One region of the Kribbella sp. NPDC054772 genome, then DNA from elsewhere that is predicted to be linked to it. Evidence: riboswitches for the same ligand, from Rfam matches in the RefSeq annotation. Region 1 holds a riboswitch; the other holds the start of a gene.
What was found. A riboswitch is a leader RNA that binds a small molecule or an ion and turns the genes downstream of it on or off. The one in region 1 is predicted to bind S-adenosylmethionine.

Region 1 (7,126 bases):
TCAGTACGTCGAACGCCGCTCGGAACCGCAGCGGGATCGAGTACACCGGCGTACCGGTGACGACCAGCGCGCCGAAGATCGACAGCAGCACGAGCAGCGGCGCCGCGACGTACTGCGTCAGCAGGTCGGACAGGAACGACGAGATGAAGTACCCGATCGCGCCGCCGGCGTCGCTCAGCGGTCCGTCGGCCGGGTTGCTGGGCCGGGGCAGACCGTTCGCGATGTGGATCAGGCCGAGGACGCCGAGGGTGACCGCTGTCCAGCCGATGACCTGGCGGCCTGCCGGGCCGTTGCGCTCAGGGTCACGCAGCGTGCGGATCGCGATCAGCAGGAGCAGCAGTGGCAATGCCCAACCGAGCATGCCGATGCTGCCGCCGACGACCGTGCGGACAGCGTTGCCGACCGAGCCCGGGAGGTCCCACCAGATCGCGGCGGCCACTACGAGCGCCAGACCGATCAGGAACAGCCCGGCACCGTCACGGCGGTGTTCCGGCTCGAGGTCGCGGGCGCTGTTGCCGATCCCCCGCACCATCCTGCCGAGCAGGTGCGCGATACCGATCCAGACCTTCACCACTCCGCGACACAGAGCGAGCATGGCGGCCGCGAACGGACCCGGTCCGCTGTTTTTGGGCGTGCTGGTCCGCGCGGCCGTGGATCCACCGCGCTTCGTGCTCTGCCCTCGCTTCTGGGCGGCTGACGGACGGGAGCGTCCACCAGCAGCCGAACGAGCCGTACTGGGCCGTTTAGCTGCCGACTTCTGCGCCCGCGCCGGGGAAGACGTGCGGGTCGCCATACTCCTGAGGCTACCCCGATCACCTCTCGAGTCCCACGTGTCACACGCCGGTCACGCTGCCCCATCCGTAGCGTCACAGTGTCGCGACCCGCCTCCGGAACCGAACCAGATGCCAGATCACGACGTACCACCCGAGGGCGGCCAGGCCTCCCGACACGAGGCCGGAGAGCAGCAGTCGTACGGCGATTTCGCCGCCCAGCTCACCGTCCGCGCGGCCGAGTTCGATGATCGCTCCGGTCGCTGCGAGGAGGGTCCCGGCGGCGAGTACGACGTACCGGACCCAGGGGGCGACCTGGTCACCCGGAGTGACGGGAGCCGGCGTCGTACGGCGGAACCAGCGGTAGAGCCAGACGGCGAGGACCAGGCAGCCGCCGACGGTGCTGACGTACTGCAGGATCCGATTGACGTCCCAGGCCGGGGTCACGGTGGCGCGGAAGACGTCGGGGAACTGCTGGACGAAGTAGCCGTCGCCGTGGGTGAAGGAGTCCCAGATGACGTGGGTCAGGGCGCCGAGGACGGCCGAGACGACGGTCCACAGCAGCACCCGAACGCCTGGCACCCGAGGAATGCGCCGCGGGGACGGGAGGCGCGCAGCCAGCGACGGCGGCGCGAGCGCGATCAGCGGGCGCTTGAGGAGGACGGTGAAGACGGCGAGCAGGAGGAGCGCCAACAGCGGGTCCAGCCAGAACGCGGACGTGAACTCGTGCGTGAGCGTCAGAGTGAAGTTGCCGCTGACCTGCTGCGTGGCGAACCGATAGAGCGGGTCGACGTACAGCAGGTCTGGTGCGACGGCGCCGGCGATCAGGGCCGATGCGACGAGGGGCCGGCGGATCAGCGGGAGGATGGCCGCGGGGTGGGCCAGCGTGAAGGGCACACCCCGCAGCCTAGGAGGTCAGAAGGTTGGCCAGCTCGGGCCCGGGTCCTGCTGGCCGATACCTCGCTTCGACCAGTCACAGACGCCGTTGGGGAAGGTCTGACGCAGCGTCTTCCACTGCGCTGCGGTCAGCTTGGCCTTGTAGTCGGACCGCGTCATCGGATGCAGGCGGCACTTGATGACGTCGTTGGCAACGGAGGCGCCGGCCACCTGACGCGGCGCCGGCCACACCGGGTACAGCGTGTTGCACTTGGTCGTTCCGATGCCGTCGACCTGCGTCTCGACGATCTTCTGGTTCTGCGGGCTCCAGCACGCGTCCGTGAGCGACGTCGGCTTGTTGCGCAGCAGACGTTCATGCGGCGAGCCGGGCCCTTGGTCCGCGTCGGTCGCGTCCATCCACCGGTCGAGCGCGTCCAGTGCGTTGGTGAGCACCGGGTTCTTGGTGCTGAAGCCGCCCGCCGCGTCTCCGGCCTGGACGAGCATCACGTGGTTGCCGAAGTCGCCGTTCGCCTTCTGCAACCGCTCGCGGAGCGAGAACGAGTGGAAGATCAGGTGGATGTCGCCGTTCGGCAACTGGTCCCAGTACTGGCGGTAGTCGATGATCGGCGTACTGGCCAGTCCCCCACCACCGTTGATCAGCTGACCGGTCCGGTACGCCGTGTCGATCGCGCGCTGGTCCGCGACGGTCCGGGCGGGTACGAAGTTCGCGTCGGTGTCGAACCCGCCGATCGCGCGGTTGAGGTCCAGGAACTGCGCCGCGGTGATCTTGCCCGCGTTCAGCGCGTCGAGGCCGTACTGGATCCCGACGTTGTCCAGCGGGCGCCGGGCCGCACCGGTTGCTGGGTTCTTGCCCCAGATGTTGACCTGATGGTCGTAGACGTCGCAGCGCGCGCCGTCCGGGTTGCTGACCGGGTCGTAGCGCTGCGCGACCGGGAGCTGCGCGGGACAGTAGACCCGCGGGTCGATCCGTCGGCCGGCGCCAGCCAGGTTGGCGATCGTGGTGACCATGCCGAACCCGGACGCGGCCCGTTTCTGTTCGTCGGTCCAGCCGGTCGCGGACTTGAAGTAGTGGTCCAGCAGCAACGCGTCGGTGATCGTGTGCAGCGTCGCGAAGCCGACCTCCGGGAACACGCAGGACGCCATGATCCCGTCGAGCAGGCCCGGATAGTTCTCGGCGATCTGGAACACCTGGTACGAACCGCCCGAGCACCCCCAGCCGATGGTCTGCTTCGGTACGCCGATGCTCTCGAGGATGTGCTCACGGGTCATCGACATCGTCTCGGCCGCGAGTACGCCGTTGCAGTTCACCCCGAACACGTTCAGGCTCGACGACGCGACGGCGTACCCACGACCGAGCAGTACGTCGTCGTTGACGCCGCCGGTGCCGCTCCCCTGCTGGTACCAACCACCCGGGCAGCCGCCGCCGAACGTGTAGACCAGGCGGCCGTTCCAGCCGGTCGGCGCCTTCAGCGCGCTCGGTTCACCCGCGGCGGGATCGTTGAGTACGGCGTACTCGTAGATCGACCGGTTGATCACGCCGGTCTCGACGCGGACGACGTACGGCACGGTCCGGCCGTCCGAGGTCGTGGTGGTGGCGAGGTCCGCCGGTTTCGTTGCCGGGAGCACCTTCAGTGAGCGGTCCACGGTCGAGCGGTACAGGTAGTCGACGCGGATCGGCACCGAGCAGTTCGCGTCGGTCGGTGGGCCGAGCGGGACCTTCGCGAGGGTGATGAAGGTCGCCGTACCGCAAACGAACGGCGTCTCGTGCGGGCCGGCGAGCATCGGGCCGGTCCGCGGATGGTTGGTGAGTTCGAGCCGCGCATCGGCCGCAGTGAGCGTGTTGCGGCCGTCGACGAGGCCTTGGACGACGCCGACCAGCTTGTCCGCGGTCCGGGTGAAGGTACTAGTGATGTCACGGCCGTTCAGCCGGACCTTCAGGTCCTCCAGGTGCCGGCCGGAGACGGAGACCAGCGCGTTGCCGTCGCTGACCATGTCGGGGCGGGGTGCGGACAGCACCTCGATCCGCACCCCGGACGCCGCACTGGCGGGCAACGCCAGGACAGCGGCAATCATCGCTGTTGCAAGCGCCACGAGGGCGGTCGTTCGCTTCATGTGACGAGTTGAGCACGGTAAGTCCGCGCCGGGAAGAGTGAACGGCAACCGTTTTCCACCTGCCGTGGACCATTTACGCGCCGGTGGTGCCATCCAGTTGCTCGCGGAGCAGGTCGGCATGGCCGCAGTGCCGGCCGTACTCGCCGATCAGGTGGATGTAGATCATCCGCAGCGACGACTCGGTGCCGCCGAACGTGAAGCGATCGTCCAGGGAACGACCGGCGACCGCCTCGTCGGACAGCTTCCACTCCGCGATCAGACCCTCGTACGCCGCCTGCGCGTCAGCGGGATCGATCAGCTCGAAGTCCGCGTCCTTGCCGAGCTCGGGCGCGAACAGTGGCTCGGCGGGCGCGTCGGCGAAGTGGATGCGGAACCAGATCCGCTCCACCTTCGTGAGGTGCCGGATCAGGCCGAGCAGCGAGAGGTTGGACGGCGGCGACGGGCGGGCCGCCAACTGCTCGGCGGTCAGCCCCGCGCACTTGAACAGCAGCGTGGTGCGATAGAAATCCAGATAACCCTGCAGCAGCTCGCGTTCGGGAGCAGTCAGCGAGCCGTCCGGCCGCTCGACCGCAGGTGCGTTCCAGGTCATTGCCATCCTCACGTTGTCCCACATTGTGTACATCTATCTCATCACATGAGATATGCACTGGCGGACCCCGTATCCCGTTCGTTACCGTTCACGGCAGGTCATGAGTGCCAGCGACAAGCCCCGGCTCGCTGGCCGGCAACCCTCCTCCGCGGTGGGGTGCCCCGGGTGAAGACCAGGCCGTGCGGATACCCCGTTCGGCAAGCGCGGACTTCCTGGGAGCACCAGCATGTCGATCCTCTCCATCCTCGAGCCGGCCAGTACGACGTCCAACCGACCGACCGTCGCCCGGCTCGCGACCGGCAGCATCCCCGCCACCGTCGGCTCGGACCTGCTGGTCCCGCTCGCCGACGGCCGGGTCACCGACTACGCGAACTTCGACCACGGTGCGAGCGCCCCGTGTCTGGAGTCGGTGCGGAACAGCGTCGAGGCCGCGCTGCCGTCGTACGCGTCGGTGCACCGCGGCAACGGGTACGCCTCGCGGATCACCACCCAGTGGTACGAGCGGGCACGCGCCGAGGTGCACGCCTTCGTCGGTGCCCGGACCGACGACCAGGTGATCTTCACCCGGCAGACCACCGACGCGCTGAACCTCCTGGCGCACGCCGTGCCGGCGGACGCGACCGTGATCGTGTTCGAGTCCGAGCACCACGCGGCGCTGCTCCCCTGGCCGGCCGAGCGGACCATTCGGCTCGCCGCGCCGAGCAGCCCCACCGAGGCCGTGACGAACGTCGCCGACGCGCTGCGGGCGGCGCCTGAAGGCCCGCGCCTCGTGGTCGTGACCGGCGCGTCCAACGTGACCGGCGAGATCTTCCCGATTGCCGAGATCGCCGCCGTCGCCAAGGCGCATGGTGCCCGGGTCTGCCTCGACGCCGCCCAGCTCGCGCCGCACCGCGCAGTCGACATCGCCACACTGGATGTCGACTGGGTCGCCCTGTCCGGTCACAAGCTCTACGCCCCGTACGGCGCCGGCGCGCTGATCGGCCGCTCGGACTGGCTCGACGCCGCCGACCCGTACCTGTACGGCGGTGGCGCGACCCACGCGGTCACCAGCGACACCGTGGTCTGGTCGACCGGACCGGCGCGGCACGAGGGCGGCTCCCCCAACGTCATCGGTGCGATCGCCCTCGCCTCCGCGTGCGCCGCGATCAGCAAGCACCGCGACGCCATCGAGCAGCACGAGCGCAGCCTGCTGGCCCGCCTGCGCACCGGACTCGCGCAGATCGACGGCGTCACGACGTACTCGATCTTCGGTGCGGACGCCGACCGCGTCGGCACAGTCTGCTTCACCGTCAAGGGTCTGACCTCGACGCTGGTGTCCGCCGCGCTGAGCGCCGAGTACGGCATCGGTGTTCGCGACGGCAAGTTCTGCGCCCACCTCCTGGTCGGCCACCTGCTCACCACCGGCAGCGAACACGGTACGGCGGTCCGAGCCAGCCTCGGCCTCGGGACGACCCGTGAGCACGTGGACCGCCTCGTCAACGCCGTACGCACGCTGGCCACCACTGGCCCGCGGACGGAGTACGCGGAGAGCGCCCACGGCTGTCAGCCGGCCGACGATCCCCGCGACCTCCACGCGCCGCGCATCTGGTGAAGCAGCGCTCCTACTGCTCGGGAGGTACGAGACCTACATGGTGAGCAGCGAACGCCAGTAGGTCCGCCCACTCCGCAGCGACCATCGCGGCGGGCTTTCCGAAGCCATGGCCGGTGTTGACCTCGACGCGAGTCAAGACAGGCCGCGGATCGGACTGCGCATGCTGCAGGGTCGCGATGAACTTGTGGCTGTGCAACGGCACCACGCGGTCGTCATGGTCACCAGTGACCACCAGAGTCGCCGGGTACGCCGTCCCGTCGCTGACGCGATGCAGCGGCGAGTACGCCAACAGGTCCTCGAACTGCTCGGGGTCATCGGGCAGACCGTAGTCGGACGCCCACGCCGCTCCCACGGTGAACTTGTGGAACCGCAGCATGTCCAGCACGCCCACACCGGGCAGTGCGACCGCGAAGAGGTCCGGTCGCTGCGTCATGACCGCTCCGACGAGCAGTCCACCGTTGCTGCGGCCGTGCATGGCCAGCTGCTCCGGAGTGGTCACGCCGGTGTCGCGCAGGTGCTCTGCGACCGCGATGAAGTCGTCGAACACGTTCTGCTTGTTCTTGAGCCGCCCCGCATCGTGCCAGTCGGTCCCGTACTCGCCACCACCACGCAGGTTGGCGATGACCAGTACTCCGCCGGCGGCGAGCCACGCCGGCCAGCCGGGACGGTAGTCCGCCTGGATCGGGATGCGGAATCCGCCGTACCCCCACATCAGGGTCGGGCGCGGTGCGGAGAAGTCCAGGTCGGACCGGGTGATCAGGAAGTACGGCACGTCGCGTCCGGGAGCGATCCGGCGCGTCACGGTGACCTGCGGCGGCGTGAAGCCACCGGAGCCGCGGACCAGCTCCGGCAGTGCACGTACGTCGCCTGACCCGGTCGACACGACGTACGACAGCGTGGGGTCGGTCGTCGTCGACAGCCCGACGAACAGCTCGTCGTACTCCGGTGACGCGTTGAGCCCCACCACTCCCCCGCCAGGTACGTCGACCTCACGCGCACCGGATCCGTCCAACGCATAGAGCGTCAGCACCGACTGCGCGTCGACAAGCGTCAGCGTGGCCAGGCCGTTCGCCGTACCGCGGACTGCCTGCAGCGTCGCCTCGCCCTGCGGGATGAGGTCGGTGAACTCGCCTGCCAGCGTCGACAGCACCACTCGGCCTCGTGACG
Region 2 (7,126 bases), on a different contig from region 1:
CGTGACCGGAACGTCAAGATCTCGACGAGCCCTGCGCTATTCTGCGAGTTGAGGGCCAGACCAGAAGTTGTCGGAGGACCACGTGAGGATCTGTTCGGCTGCTGGGGGACATCTCCGAAGCGCGGTGGGCTGATGGCGCTCGCGGTCGGTGTGGTCGGTCCCGAGGACCTGGTGCAGCGCGTCACCGCGGTCGGCGCCCCGAGCGGGACCACGCTCGTCCCGCTCCCGTACCGGCACGAGAACGAAGCGGTCGGGCTCGTCGAGCAGGCGCACCGGGAAGTCGACGCGTTCCTGTTCACCGGCGTCGTCCCGTACACGATCGCCACCGCGGCCGGCGTGATCGACCGGCCGGCGATGTACGTCTCGTACGACGGGGCGACGCTGCTCCGCGCGCTGGTCGAGCTGCTCCGGCTCGGGCACAACGTCACCCGGTTCTCGATCGACACGCTGCGGCGTTCCGAAGTCCTCGAGACCCTGATCGAGGCGAAGCTGCCGACGGACCAGATCCACGTGCTGCCGTACCGGCCCGGCCTGACGTCGGACGACATCGTCGACTTCCACCGCGACGCCCGCGAGAAACACGACACCAAGGTCGCGATCAGCTGCCTCGGATCGGCCTTCCACCTGATCGAGAACGAGATGCCGTCGGTCCGGCTGGCGCCGTCGCGGTACTCGATCCGCTCCACGCTCCAGGCGTTGATCCTGACGACGACCGGCCAGCACGTCGGCGACGCGCAGGTCGCGCTCGGCGTCATCGATCTCCAAGAACCGGACGACGCGCTCGCCGCCGACCTGATCACGCTCGGCGGCAGCCTCGCCGCGCTCCCCGACGGCCGCCACCTCGTCGTCACCACCCGCGGACTGCTGGAGCAGGCCACGGAGCAGTTCGCCCGGATGCCGCTGCTCGACAACCTCGCGGCGCGGCACAGCACGGCGTACGTCGGGTTCGGCGTCGGCCGTACCGCGGCAGAGGCCGAGGCGCTGGCCCGGCGTGCCGTCGGCCGGGCCGCCTCGATCGGGTCGGTTGCCGGGGTCGTGTCGATGTCCGACGACGTCGAGATCGTCATCGAGCCCTCCGGCGACCAGCCGTCCACCGCCCGCGGCACCGAGAGCCTGCCGCTGCTGGCCCGCCGGGTCGGCCTCAATACGCAGACCCTCGCGCGGATGCGCGAACTCACCGCCGCACTCCCCGACGGTCTCACCACGCAGGACGTCGCCGACCATCTCGCCGTACAGCTCCGCACCGCGCGCCGCGTGCTGAAACGCCTGGAACGAGCCGGCCTCGCCGCCCCCACCGGCACCCAACAACACGGCCGCACCGGCCGCCCGCCGACCGTCTACCTGATCCGCCTGTAGTCGCAGTCGTCACGTTTCGCACCGCTGCGGGATCTTCGCTGTATCAGCGAACGAAAGGATCCCGAGGATGCAGGTTGTCATCGTGTGTGTCTCCGTGTCGCACGGCAATACCCGGCGGGTCGCCGACAGCATGGCCGACGCACTGGATGCGAAGGTCGTCTCGCCTGAACAGGTCGACCCGGCGGAGCTGGCCGCGGCCGATCTCGTCGGGTTCGGATCGGGCGTCTTCTACCAGAAGCTGCACCCGGACCTGATCGACTTCGTCAAGACCCTCCCGGCCGCCACAGGGCGCGCGTTCGTCTTCGCCACCAGCGGATTCCCCGAAGTACTGCGCTTCACCCGCCCCCTGGTCCAGCTCCTCGACACCAAGGGGTACGCCGTCGACGCGACGTTCACGTGCCGCGCGTACGACACGTGGGCGCCGCTCAAACTCGTTGGTGGGCTCAACAAACGTCGGCCGAACGCCGCGGATCTGACCGCGGCGCGGGCGTTCGCGGAGCGGCTCGTTACGGGATGATGACGGTGACGCCGGCCGGGGTGCCGTTCGTGAGGGCGGCGAGGGCGGCCGGAGTTTCGTCCAGGGTGATGCTGCGGGTGACGAGTTGGGTGGGATTCAGGTTGCCGGTGGCAACCAGATCCAGCATCTCGGGGTACGCGTGGGCCGGCATGCCGTGGCTGCCCAGCCAGGAGAGCTCCTGACCGATGAGCCGCCCGACGTCCAGCGTGACGGCGGACGGGAGGAGGCCGACCTGGACATGGCGGCCGCGAGGGCGCAACGACTGCAGGGCCTGCTGGACGATGTCGCCGGAGCCGAGCGCGTCGATGGTGACGTGCGCTCCGCCCAGAGCTTTGAGCTGGCCGACGGTGTCGGCCGATGCCAGCAGCGTGCGAGCGGCGCCGTACTCGCGAGCCATCTGCAGCGCCTGCGCGTTGGTGTCGATCGCCACGACTTCGGCACCCAGCGCGGCGGCGATCATCACGGCGGACAGACCCACGCCACCGCAGCCGAAGACGGCGACGCGTTCACCAGGCGCCACCTGACCGACCTGGTGGACGGCGCGGAACGACGTGGCGAAGCGGCACCCAAGGCCCGCCGCGGTACCGAAGTCCATGTCGTCGGGCAGTCGCACCAGGTTGACCTCGGCGTACGGCACCGCGACGTACTCGGCGAAGGAACCCCAGTAGTTGAAGCCGGGCTGCAGCTGGTTGGGGCAGACCTGCTGGTCGCCGGCGCGGCACTGCTCGCACTCGCCGCACGCGCAGATGAACGGCGTGGTGACGCGGTCGCCGACCTCCCACCCGGAGACCCCGGGACCGACCGCGGCAATGGTGCCGGCGAGCTCGTGCCCGGGGACGTGCGGGAGGACGATGTCGGAGTCATGCCCCATCCACCCGTGCCAGTCACTGCGGCACAACCCGGTGGCCTCAACCTTCAGAACCACCGAACCTGCGGCGACCTCGGGCTCCGGAACCTCACGGACCTCGGGCAGGACGCCGTACTCCTCGATGACGACAGCGCGCATCCCCGCAGCTTAATCAGCCGGCGCGCGGCGGTTCCGGGCGGTCCACGCCCAGAACCGCGCGGAAGATCAGCCGCCGGCGACCGCGGGGATGATCGAGACCTGGCCGCCGTCCTTGATCGCGGTCTGCAGACCCTCGGCGAAGCGGACGTCGTCGTCGTCGACGTACACGTTCACGAACCGGCGCAGCTCGCCCGAGTCGTCCAGCACGCGCCCCTTGATCCCGGGGTACGACGCGTCCAGCGAGTCGAGCACCTCGGTCAGCGTCGCGCCCTCGGCGGACACCTCGGACACGCCCTGGGTGTAGGGCCGCAGGATGGTCGGGACCCGAACGCTCACACTCACTGCAGTCCTGCCTTCACGAAGGCGTCGTACGACGCGGGGATGGTCACCTTGGGGCCGACCCGGTCGGCCACGGCGTCGAGCGTCTTCAGCCCGTCGCCGGAGTTGATGATCACGGTCTCGGCCTCGGGGTCGAGCTGGCCGGTGGCGATCAGCTTCTTCAGCGTCGCGACCGTCACGCCGCCCGCGGTCTCGGCGAAGACGCCCTCGGTGCGGGCCAGCAACTGGATGCCCTCGACGACCTCTTCGTCGCTGACGTCCTCGATCGCGCCACCGGTCCGGCGGGCCACGTCCAGCACGTACGGCCCGTCGGCCGGGTTGCCGATCGCCAGCGACTTCGCGATCGTGTCCGGCTTCACCGGCTTGACCACGTCGTGGCCGTCCCGGAACGCCTGCGCGACCGGCGAGCAGCCGGTGGCCTGAGCGCCGTAGATCTTGTAGTCGGTGGCGTCGACCAGCCCGAGCTTGCCGAGCTCGGTGAAACCCTTGTCGATCTTGGTCAGCTGTGAACCGGAGGCGACCGGGATCACGACCTGCTGCGGGATCCGCCAGCCGAGCTGCTCGGCGATCTCGAAGGCCAGCGTCTTCGAGCCCTCGGAGTAGTACGGGCGGACGTTGACGTTCACGAACGCCCAGCCCTCCTCCTCACCGGCGATCTCGGAGGCCAGCTTGTTCACGTCGTCGTAGTTGCCGTCGACGGCGACCAGCGTCCCGCCGTACACGGCGGTGGTGATGATCTTCGGGCGCTCCAGGTCCTTCGGGATGAAGACGACGGAACGGATCCCGGCCCGGGCGGCGGCCGCGGCCACCGCGTTCGCCAGGTTGCCGGTGGAGGGGCAGGCGAAGACCTTCATGCCCAGCTCGCGGGTGGCGCTCAACGCGCTCGCGACCACTCGGTCCTTGAACGAGTGCGTCGGGTTGCCGGAGTCGTCCTTCACCCAGAGCTTCTTCAGGCCCAGTTCGCGGGCCAGGTTCTTGGCGTCGATGAGCCGGGTGTAGCCGGGCTCGGTGTTCGGGTAGCTCGCCACGTCGACGGGGACGGGGAGCAGCGGCTGGTAGCGCCAGATGTTCTTCGGGCCGGCCTCGATCTGCTCGCGGGTGATGGTCGGGTACTCGTATCCGACTTCCAGCGGGCCGAAGCACTCCATACAGGCGTAGAACGGACCGAGCGGCGACTTCGCGCCACAGGCGCGACAGCTCAGGTGCGTACCGTTGCCAAAGGCACCTTCACGGATGGTGTGGGTACCGGCGGCGGTCAGGCTCATGAGTGAGGTTCCCTCCTCATCTTCCCCGGACGCCGGATCTCGGCGCGGGACGGATTTGGCACCGGTCCCTCGCGGATACGCCCCGGACGGGGGCTCCACGGGGAGGGTTGCCGGGACGTCAACGGGCCGTTTCCCTCAGTCCCTCTGGATGAGCTCCCCCGAGATTACCCAATTGGGTCCAAATTGTGTCGCCCGGTCCCACGATCCGAGACGCACGATCTCAGCCCCACGGCCCGGATCCCCAGGCCATCACAATCCCGCCCGCCCGTCACCCGTGAGCGTGAACACACCCCCGGCCCGCCGATTGTGATGGCCTGCAGATCCGCACCTCGAGCCGGCGGGGTCAGCGGAGGCGGTGGGTGGCGCCGGGGGTGTGGGTGGGGAGGGATTTGCGGGGGCCGAAGCGGGGGTGGCCGATGCCGGTGAGTTCGAGGAGGCGCTGGACGCGGAAGCGGTGCCCGCGGTACGGCTCGATGAGCTCGGCGCAGCCGTCGTCGTCCAGCTCCTCGCCGATCAGCGCGTAGGACACGTTCCGGGAGACGTGGTAGTCCGCGAACGAGAACGCGTCCGCGTCACCGTGCGCCCGCTGCCGGACCTCGGCCGCGGTCCACACCCCCACGCCGGGCAACGACCGCAACCGCCGCTCGATCTCGGCCGAATCGGTCAGCTCGAGCGTCCGCTCCAAGGCCCGCGCTCGCGAGGCCGCCGTCAGCACCACCCGCGACCGCCGCCCCTCGACCCCGGCCCGCAGGAACTGCCACGACGGGATCAGCCGCCACTCCTCCGGCGCCGGCGGCACCATCATCGGCCGTCCCTCCGGCCCACCCGGCCCCGGCGCGGGCTCGCCGTACTCACGCAGCAGCAGCCGCCACGCCCGGAACGCCTCCTTGCCGGTCACCACCTGCTCGATCCCGGCGGCCGCCATCGCCTCGAACACCGCCCGCGACCGCGGCACGCGCACGTGCGGGAACCGCCGCGCCGCATCCACCAGCACCTGATGCTCCGGCAGCGGCTCGAACCCGTCCCAACTGTCGAGCTCCCCGAGCAACTCCGGCACCCCGTCGAGCGCCCACTCCGCGCCCGGACCCCACGCCTCCGCCTCGACAACACCGTCGTACGGCGAGAGTCGCAGCAGCACCGGTCCCTCGGGTGTCCGGGTCGCCCGCCACACGGTCCGCCGGCCCGCGTCGAACACGTACGCCGGGTCGCCAGGGCCCTTCCGCAACCCGCCGATCACCGAATGCGGATCCACCACGCGCCCAGGCCGCCAGACCCGCACCACCGAACTCACCCGCCAAGTCTTACCCACCCCACCGACAGAACCCATACTGAGTGCCATGAGTGGCTGGCAGTGGGTGAAGCTGATCGGCAACTTCGTCAACCTGTCCACCCTCGCCGGCGCCTTCGTCGGGAAGCTCGGGCGGGCGACGTTCAGCCGCGGGCCACGAGGGCTGTACTTCGCGAACGGGTACCGGCTCGGCTTCCCGGTCGCGGGCGCGTTCACGATCGGGAACGTGATCCTGAGCAAGCACGACCGCTCGTACTTCGACGACCCGGCGCTCGTCCGGCACGAGGAACGGCACTCCTGGCAGTACTTCTGCCTGCTCGGTCTCCCGATGCTCCCGCTGTACGTCGTCGGCGTGGTGATCTCGTTCCTGCTCACCGGCGACCCGGCGTCCCGGAACCCGTTCGAGCGGCTCGCCGGCCTCAAGGACGGCGGGTACGTCGAGCATCCGGTCCAGCCGCTCGGCAAGACCGTGACGCAGGCGTTCAGCGAGCTGAGATCGCGTCCGAAAGGGCAGTGAGAACCGTCACGACGCCGCTCGGGTCGTCGACCACGATGTCCGCGGCCTCGATCAGCTCGGTCGCGTTCGACGACCGGGTCGCGAGCAGTACGGCGCGCAGCCCAGCCGCCCGCTGCTCCTGGATCGCCCGGAACGCGGCGAGATCGCCGAGGTCGTCACCGGCGTACAGGATCGACCGGGCGCCGGTCGACTCGATCAGGCGGCGGAGTGCGACGCCCTTGTCGATCCCCGGCGGGCGCAGCTCGAGGACCAGGTTGCCCGGCTCCAGCCGCAGCTCGGTCTCCGCGGCCAGCGCGGTCAGCGGACCCCTGAGCAGCTCCAGCGCCCCAGCCGGATCGTCCAGCCGACGCGTGTGCACGGCCAGGGAGCTTTCCTTGTCCTCCACGAACGCATCCGGTACGCCGACCTCGCTCAGCAGCCCCGGGAGCCGGTCACGAGCGGTCGCTACGCCCGCCGGCACCGCGTCGCTCGTCACTTTGCCGGTCGCCGCTTCCCATCGCTCGAGTCCGTAGTGGCCGAGCACGACGAGCCGGCCCAGACCGGGGTGAGCGGTCACGCCGGAGAGCTCCGTCACCACCAGCGCCGGGCGACCGGTCACGATCGCCACCTGGTCGACCGAGCGGGCCAGCCGGGCCAGGGCATCCAGTGCACCCTCGACGGGCCGGGACCGGGCCGGGTCCTCGACCAGCGGCGAGAGCACGCCGTCGAAGTCCGACGAGATCACCGCGGTCGCCGGATCGGTCACGATGGCTTCCCAGCCCTCGTGTCCGGCGTCGGTCTGGATGACCGGAACGTTCATCCGGCCGTCATCCCGCATAGTCCGAGGTGAGGATCACGG

Region 2: linked by a shared signal. The riboswitch ahead of thrC (threonine synthase) and the one ahead of ACWGID_RS04065 (aminotransferase class V-fold PLP-dependent enzyme) in region 1 are both predicted to bind S-adenosylmethionine.

Annotation. Positions count from the first base shown of each region.
Region 1 covers NZ_JBSHBJ010000002.1:242,694-249,819, forward strand. The annotation lists gene ACWGID_RS04045 (DNA translocase FtsK 4TM domain-containing protein) at 1-595, opposite strand, end outside; gene ACWGID_RS04050 (DUF4184 family protein) at 867-1,667, opposite strand; gene ACWGID_RS04055 (DUF6351 family protein) at 1,686-3,779, opposite strand; gene ACWGID_RS04060 (DinB family protein) at 3,853-4,368, opposite strand; SAM riboswitch class IV at 4,465-4,578, shown strand; gene ACWGID_RS04065 (aminotransferase class V-fold PLP-dependent enzyme) at 4,595-5,959, shown strand; gene ACWGID_RS04070 (prolyl oligopeptidase family serine peptidase) at 5,970-7,126, opposite strand, start outside.
Region 2 covers NZ_JBSHBJ010000013.1:8,560-15,685, forward strand. The annotation lists gene ACWGID_RS21090 (hypothetical protein) at 133-1,356, shown strand; gene ACWGID_RS21095 (flavodoxin family protein) at 1,424-1,873, shown strand; gene ACWGID_RS21100 (zinc-dependent alcohol dehydrogenase family protein) at 1,863-2,879, opposite strand; gene ACWGID_RS21105 (ubiquitin-like small modifier protein 1) at 2,946-3,221, opposite strand; gene thrC (threonine synthase) at 3,218-4,483, opposite strand; SAM riboswitch class I at 4,497-4,638, opposite strand; gene ACWGID_RS21115 (DNA-3-methyladenine glycosylase family protein) at 4,827-5,774, opposite strand; gene ACWGID_RS21120 (hypothetical protein) at 5,821-6,288, shown strand; gene otsB (trehalose-phosphatase) at 6,254-7,087, opposite strand; gene ACWGID_RS21130 (LytR C-terminal domain-containing protein) at 7,095-7,126, opposite strand, start outside.